DNA from 2 places in the Pseudobacillus sp. 179-B 2D1 NHS genome. Region 1 is predicted to be linked to the other one. Evidence: riboswitches for the same ligand, from Rfam matches in the RefSeq annotation. Region 1 holds a riboswitch; the other holds the start of a gene.

Region 1 (3,828 bases):
TTTCCGCTCCTTTAATCCCCACATGGTGCAGGTTCAAGATTTATTTTTGGTTCCATGTCGCGATAGTCAAAGTTTTGAATTCTTTTTACACGTTTAAAATATTTAAAGAATCGCTCATTTGGATGGCCTTTTTCTTTGTATTCAGCAATAATCTCCTCCAGCAGCGGAACGAGCGCCTCTGGTTCGACTCCTTCAGCAACAGGCTGGCCAGCATGAGCCGTACGTCCAACTGTCTTTGCCCCTAGAAACAAATCAAATTTGCCTTTGCGAAATACAATGCCGATATCCTCTTTCACCGCTCCATAGCAGGCCATTCCGCAGCCATTCAATCCAATTTTTAGTTCTTTCGGCATTTCTAAGCCGTCAAATTTCTCATGAAGCAGTTCAGCGTACGGAATTGCATCTTTCTTTTCTCCGTCACAGAAGTCACAGGCTTTCACCGTTGCAACATCCCCAATAGGTGAAAGCAAAAATCCGGCATCTTTTAAGGAAGCTGTTACTTGATGAGGATCTTCTGTCGGCACCCGTAAAATTACTTGGTGATGAGGCGTATATTCGATAGCCCCTTTTTCTCCGGCTGCTTTTGAAAGAACGAGCATTTGCTCAGCCGAGAACACCTTATTCGCTACTCCCGGGCTGACAGCTACTTCAAAAATGGATTCTACTTTTCTCTTGAACAGCGGCTGACTTGTCTCTTGTTTGTCTTTTCCATCTAAAAGGCGGAGCGCTTTCATTCCAAGCTTGTACAGGTCTGTTTTCTCCTCTTGCCCTCCATGAAGAGCCCACGGCTCATTTTTCGGCTTCAACCGTTCGTGCGGCTTTAGCGGCTGCTTTTCTGATGTTAATGTATATTTGCGCTGATAGCCCCTCGGTGTAATCATTTTGTTGTCGTAAAGGAATGTGGTTGAATTGCCAATGATTACGGTCGTCAGCATGCCGATATCATGATCCAGCATATTCTTCAAGTCTGTAATCACCACTTGTTCTCTTTCCCGGTAAGCGCTCTTGACGAGGCCGACTGGCGTATCCGGTGAACGGTGCTTTAATAAAATGCGCTGCGCTTCCGCAATTTGTCTCGTTCTTCTTCCGCTCTTTGGATTGTATAAAGCGATGACAAAATCAGCTGTCCCTGCTGCTTCTATCCGCTTGGCAATCAAATCCCACGGCGTTAGATGGTCACTTAAGCTGATTGTGCAAGCATCGTGCATAACCGGCGCCCCAAGAAGAGAAGCACAGGAATTGATCGCCGAAATTCCCGGTACAATCTCTACTCCCACGCCGTCCGCTTCTTTCCAACCCTGTTCAACGAGTACTTCATAGACAAGACCTGCCATGCCATAGACACCGGCATCTCCGCTTGAAATGACCGCCACCGTTTTTCCTTCTTCCGCTAATTTAACAGCGGCCTGTGCACGGCTCACTTCCTCTGACATCCCGGTGCTGATGATTTCTTTTCCCTCAATAAAGTCCGCGATCAAATCGACGTATGTTTTATAACCGATAATACAGTCGCTTTCCTTTAGCGCTTCCTTGGCCCGTTCTGTAATGTGCTCTGCGCTACCCGGTCCAAATCCGACAACCAATAATTTTCCCTTCACTCTATTCGCCCTCCTCTGCTTACTTGGCTGTTTGCTTTTCTTTATCTTTGGCCACACCGGTTACACGGTCATTTTGAAGAATCATGCCTTTTTCGTAATAAGTGTACGTGACAGCTTCTTCAACCGGCCGGCCTTCTTGGAGATGGGAAGCCACAATTTTCTCTGCGAGCTGTTCATCCACCTCGTGGTACCATGTGCCTTCCGGGTAAACGATGACGACACAAGCATCTTTACAGCGGCCGTTACATCTTGTTCTTGTCGTATGCACCCGAACATCAAGCTCCCGTTTTTTTATTTCTTCCCTGATTGTCTGCGTGACCTCTTCTCCGCCTTTTCGCATACAGCTCGAACCATTGCAAATGAATACATGATGGTTCATTTCTGTTAAATCCCATGTCGCCACATTCCCCACTCCTTTTTGGAAAATAAAAAAGTCCTTAACTTCAGAAGAAGTTAAGGACTAAGAGCTACGTATATAAGCTACTCAAGGAACGAGTAATCATGCCGAATGCGCCGACACCGTTCCATACAGTCATCCTGTTCTTCCCTCCGAAGAATGATGGTTCGAAGAAGAAAGCAGGTCTCCTGGCTTACGGGTCCACTTACTCTTGTCCCTTCCCGGCATTACGCCAGTGGCTGTTGACAATTTCATCACCGTTTACAGTAGCGGGGGCTGCATCGGACTTTCACCGATTTCCCTATTATCCCAGAAATGACTCTCCCGGGCACTCTCTTCTTATTATTCAATTTTTATGTATGTCATCCTGATTTTTCTAAATTTCAAACTCTTTTATTAGATTAGCAGGTTCTTCATTCATTTGACAAGGGAAATTTTACACAACGTTTCTTTTGTTGAACTATGAAGAAGAAGATGAAGCAGGTACAGAAACGGAAATGAAAGGCTTCCAGCCTGTTTTCTGCTTAATGATCTGCTTGACGGCAGACATTTTTTCTAAAAAAGAAGGATCATATCTATGACACAGCAAGCCTATCACGGTCCCGCTGTGACCTACAATGACTCCCAATTCAAATCTTTTAGCCAGCTCAGCGAACAACGAGAAAAAAGGCTTAGGCAGCAGCTCCTCATTTAACTTCGCGCTTTTCGTGACGGCAGACAAAATGGCAGGTACACTGCCGGACAAGAGACTGTCATGCATTTCATCAAATAATTGAGCCATTTGCAGCTTTGCAGCAGCAGAATATTCACCTTTCATCCTATAGTACTGTTGTGTATTCAATCGTCCCCCACTGTCATAACCGATAAGAAACAACTCAGGGAAATTTGGATAAGAATAGAGCAGTTCGCCTGTTTTCTGGTTCACGGCATTGATGCCCTGATACATAACTCCATCTGTCGGTTCAACAGCAGCAGCGATTTCTGCAATAGCTGAGTCCGTAAAGTCTATCCCCACACTCATAGCGACAGCGCGCACGGCAGCAGTTATATCCGCAGAGCTGCTTGCCATCCCTTTGCTGACAGGAATTTGTGACGAAAAGTATAATGTTCCTCCTACACTCATCCCAGCTCTCTTCAATGCAAGCTCTGCAGCGTAGATCGCTTTTCTCTTATAAGGATGGTCACTGCGTACACCAGGAGAGTGAGTGGGAACAAACCATACTTTGCTTGTTAAGGGAACAGGCAGCGTAAATAGGAACGGCTGACCATTCTTTTCTCCCTGGGCAAGCTCGCCAAATGTACCGGTGGATCTTCCAACTCCTTTTTTCACTATATAACCACCTCATTCACGTGCTTGTTCAAATAAGTAAATAGCGTCCTCCAAAAAACAGATCACCTCTTTTTTAATAGGATATAAATTTAGAAGCCCTGATTTATCTGCTGATTTCCGTACACGCCAAAACTTTTCTTCCAGCTCCCGATTTCCGGCAAACATTTCATCTGTCAGTAAGAGAACGTCAGAAGCAATCAACTTTCCCTCTTCTGATTCTGGGCCAATATTTTTAGCTACACAAAGGTCAATCCTTTTCAATAAGTTCATCCACTTATTGATCAGCTTATCATCCTGTTCCAGTTTCGGAAGCTGCTCCTGCAGGATGGTTTGCTCTTCCTCATCAAAGAACTTATTCCAATTTCCTTTCTCTTTTTCATCGCTTCTTTCTTTTCTGACTAAAGGAATTAAGTGCTCCCACTGTAAATCCCCTTCCACCTTTAAGATATTCAACAGCGTATTCGTATGAAGCACCGCTTGTTCAAGCTCCGCTATGTTTTGCC
Region 2 (3,828 bases), on a different contig from region 1:
GCTTTGTTAGGCAGAGGGAAGAGTATGGAAGAAGAACGCATATAAAAACAATGCATATGTTGAAATTACGAGCTGAAAGGAGGAGGGCAGATGGAGATATACCGCAGTTATTTAAAGGAAGCTAAAAAATGGTGTGAGGCTTTATGTGCTTTGCAGCATGAATTAATTGACCTTAATCAGGTGGAAAAGTGGAAAAACCAGGTAGAGAAGATGGATAATCGTTTATCGAATATGAAAGAAGAAGAGATTCATTTAATCCAAAGTGAGATTTTGGGATTAGATCAGGAGTGGCGCCAGCTTCATGAAGGGCTGTTTGCTGAAGAAAACGAAAAAGAGAAGGAGGAAGAGCGAGAAAGAGCTGAACAGGTTCCTATTGGCCACCACAAACTTCCCCCTCTCCCCTATGCGTACAATGCTTTAGAGCCTTATATTGATGAAGAAACAATGAGGCTTCATCATGACCGGCATCATCAAAGCTATGTAGAAGGTTTGAATAAAGCAGAGCTGGAGCTGCAAAAGGCACGAAAAAATAATGACTTTGAGCTCGTCAAGCATTGGGAGAGAGAGCTTGCTTTCAATGGTGCCGGGCATTATTTACATTCGATCTTTTGGAGAATCATGTGCCCAAACGGAGGGGGAAAGCCTTCAAGTGAATTAAACCGAGAGATTTCCCGGTCGTTTGGCAGCTTCGATGGGTTTAAGAGACACTTCTCCAAAGCCGCCGAGAAAGTAGAGGGAGGGGGATGGGCCATTCTCGTATGGTCGCCGCAAGCTCAGCGATTAGAAATATTGCAAGCTGAAAAACATCAAAACTTAAGCCAATGGGATGTAGTTCCTTTACTTGTACTTGATGTTTGGGAACATGCTTACTACTTGAAATATAAAAATAAGCGTGCGGAGTATATTGATAATTGGTGGAACATTGTTTGTTGGGATGAAGTAGAGGGACGCATGAGAAAAGCGAGGGGGCATTGAAAAGGCATTGCCTATTCATGGAAACTATATTACACTGGTAAGCAATGAAAAACTTTATATAAGAGAACCGGGTGCCTTTGCAACAGACAGCAAAGGGTAACAGGGAATCGGGTGCAAATCCCGAGCGGTCCCGCCACTGTAATCGGAAAGTTCTTTTTTCATTGATGTCACTTGAGAAATCAGGGAAGACGAAAAAAGCGCGCAGATCCGTAAGCCAGGAGACCTACCCAGGTTTGATCCCCTATGATGCCTTCGCGGAAAGGAAAGGTGGCCGAAGACAAAGCAGTCTCTGTTGCTTTTTTGTGCTGTTTTCACACACCCAAGCCTTGTTCTTAGCGATAAGAACAGGGCTTTCTTTCTGTGCTGATAAAAAAGAGAGGAGATGGAACATTGAAGCTAGCGTTTGCAGGATGGATAAGAAAGAAAAGAGGATCATCCTTTGTTTTCTCAGCTGTTTTCCGCGCGAACAAGCAGGGTTATTTGTATTTACTCATGGGACTTGCTGTCTTCCTTTTATTTTCTATTACATGGTCTATTACTCTAGGGCCGGTTAATATGCCAGCTGTTACAGCATGGAAGATCATCCTTTCACATGCACCTTGGGTGGGCAATTACATAGAGGCAGACTGGAATAAGGCTCAGGAACACATAATTTGGAACATTCGGGTGCCGCGTGTATTGCTCGGAACTGTAACAGGAGCGGGTCTTGCAGTAGCAGGAGTTGTCATTCAGGCATTGGTACGAAATTCACTTGCCGATCCTTATATCTTAGGCGTATCTTCAGGTGCTTCAGTAGTAGCAACGCTCGTTATTTTATTTGGCGCTCTGCCTGTCTTTGGACAATATGCCTTAACTACTGGCGCTTTTACCGGTGCCATGATAGCAATGGGAGCCGTGTACATAATCGCCCAGGAAGGCGGAAAGATTCTCACGACACGCCTATTGCTGGCCGGTGTAGCTGTTTCGATGACGCTGTCCGCTGTAACCAATTTTATTGTGACATTAGCACCGAAAGAATCGGGGATTCGAGAAGTCATGTTTTGGATGATGGGTAGCCTTGCTGGAGCCAAGTGGGAACACTTAGCGATTCCGACGCTAATAATTGCTGGCAGTGTCCTCTTTTTATTATCTGCCTCTTCATCGTTGAATGCTTTGTTAATGGGGGAAGAAGCGGCAGGAACACTTGGAGTAAATACAGATGTTTTTCGAAAGATCCTTATTGTTGTTGCTTCTTTAATTACCGGTGCAGTAGTGGCAGTGAGTGGTTCTATTGGCTTTGTAGGATTAATGGTGCCTCATCTAGCCCGGCTATTGCTCGGTTCCGACCATAAGCGTGTGATTCCAGTTAGTGCACTGCTTGGCATGCTCGTTGTGATTTGGTCAGATACAGCAGCCCGCTTGCTGCTTGCGCCAGAGGAGCTGCCGATTGGTGTAGTTACCGCTTTTTGTGGAGGGCCATTTTTTATTTGGCTCTTGCGGCACAGCTCCTATTCGTTTGGGGGAGGCGGCCGATGAAACTACTCGTTGAGAATGTTAGTTATTCAGCAAACGGCAAGTTTATCATTGACGATATTTCACTACAAGCGGCTGATAAACAGTTCATTGGCGTTATTGGTCCTAATGGAAGTGGGAAATCCACTTTATTGAAGAACGCTTCTCGGATTTTAACACCAGATAGCGGAAAGGTATGGCTTAATGACAAAGGGCTGCATGAAATGCCGGCAAAGCAAGCAGCAAAACAACTGGCTGTCGTAAGTCAAGAGGCTGCTGTGCCATTTGATTTTACCGTTGAAGAAATCGTAGCAATGGGCCGTCACCCTTATAAAAAATTTTTTCAACATGAAACAGAAGAGGACCGACAGATTATTCACGAATCTTTAGCTTATGTAGACATGGTCGAGTATGGCCAAAGTAGCTTTCAGCAGTTATCTGGGGGAGAAAAACAGCGGGTGTTTATTGCGAGAGCACTTGCTCAGAAGGCGGGCATGGTTATTCTTGATGAGCCAACCAACCATTTAGACATCAGACATCAGCTGCAACTGCTCGACCTTGTCAAAAAGCTGCCGATTACTGTTTTGGCTGCTCTGCATGATTTAAATCTGGCCGCGTTCTATTGCGACTATATATACGTTATGAACGGGGGACGCATGATTTGTTCTGGAACACCCTCAGCGGTTTTAAGCAAGGACATGCTGAAAGAAGTGTTTGGAGTAGATGGAGAGATCCAGATACATCCGCGGACAAACAAACCGCATATTACATTTTTGGCTCATGTGTGAAAAGGGGGAAACAAAATGATTAAAAAAAATATATGGATTTTAACTGGAGTTATTTGCATAGCTGCACTATGGGTCTTTGCGAGCTTCAATCATGAGAGTTCGAGTTCGGCCAGCAAAACGGCGGAGAAGATAACAGATGAATGGGGAACGGCAGCTGCACCAAAGAGAGCGGTAGCATTGAATCAGCATGCAACTGAAATCATGCTTGCGCTTGGGCTTGAAGACTCTATGGTAGGCACAGCTTATCTGGATGATCGCATTCTTCCCGAATTGGAGGAGGCGTATAGAAAAGTGCCAGTATTGGCGGCACAGTACCCGTCCAAAGAAGTGTTTTTTGCTGCTGAACCTGATTTTGCTTATGCCGGGTGGAAAAGTGCCTTCACAGAAAAGACTCTCGGCACCCCGGAAGAGCTGGAGGCCGCAGGTATTCCTGTTTATGTTCAGCAGTCTTCTAGCAAAACATCCCCGACATTGGAAGATGTATATACCGACATTAAAAATATCGGAAAGATTTTTCACATCGAAAAGCGAGCGGAAAATCTTGTTAGTTCAATGAAAAAAGAAATAGACGAAA

What was found. Region 1 has a riboswitch for cobalamin ahead of ACH0BF_RS00495 ((2Fe-2S) ferredoxin domain-containing protein). Riboswitches for the same ligand answer to the same signal wherever they lie in the genome.
Region 2: another riboswitch for cobalamin. It lies ahead of ACH0BF_RS02835 (FecCD family ABC transporter permease); the one in region 1 lies ahead of ACH0BF_RS00495 ((2Fe-2S) ferredoxin domain-containing protein).

Annotation. Positions count from the first base shown of each region.
Region 1 covers NZ_JBIQDP010000001.1:73,473-77,300, reverse strand. The annotation lists gene cobJ (precorrin-3B C(17)-methyltransferase) at 12-1,598, opposite strand; gene ACH0BF_RS00495 ((2Fe-2S) ferredoxin domain-containing protein) at 1,618-2,001, opposite strand; cobalamin riboswitch at 2,157-2,346, opposite strand; gene ACH0BF_RS00490 (GHMP family kinase ATP-binding protein) at 2,456-3,325, opposite strand; gene ACH0BF_RS00485 (MerR family transcriptional regulator) at 3,338-3,828, opposite strand, start outside.
Region 2 covers NZ_JBIQDP010000002.1:97,508-101,335, reverse strand. The annotation lists gene ACH0BF_RS02840 (superoxide dismutase) at 91-975, shown strand; cobalamin riboswitch at 1,028-1,220, shown strand; gene ACH0BF_RS02835 (FecCD family ABC transporter permease) at 1,468-2,490, shown strand; gene ACH0BF_RS02830 (ABC transporter ATP-binding protein) at 2,487-3,254, shown strand; gene ACH0BF_RS02825 (ABC transporter substrate-binding protein) at 3,270-3,828, shown strand, end outside.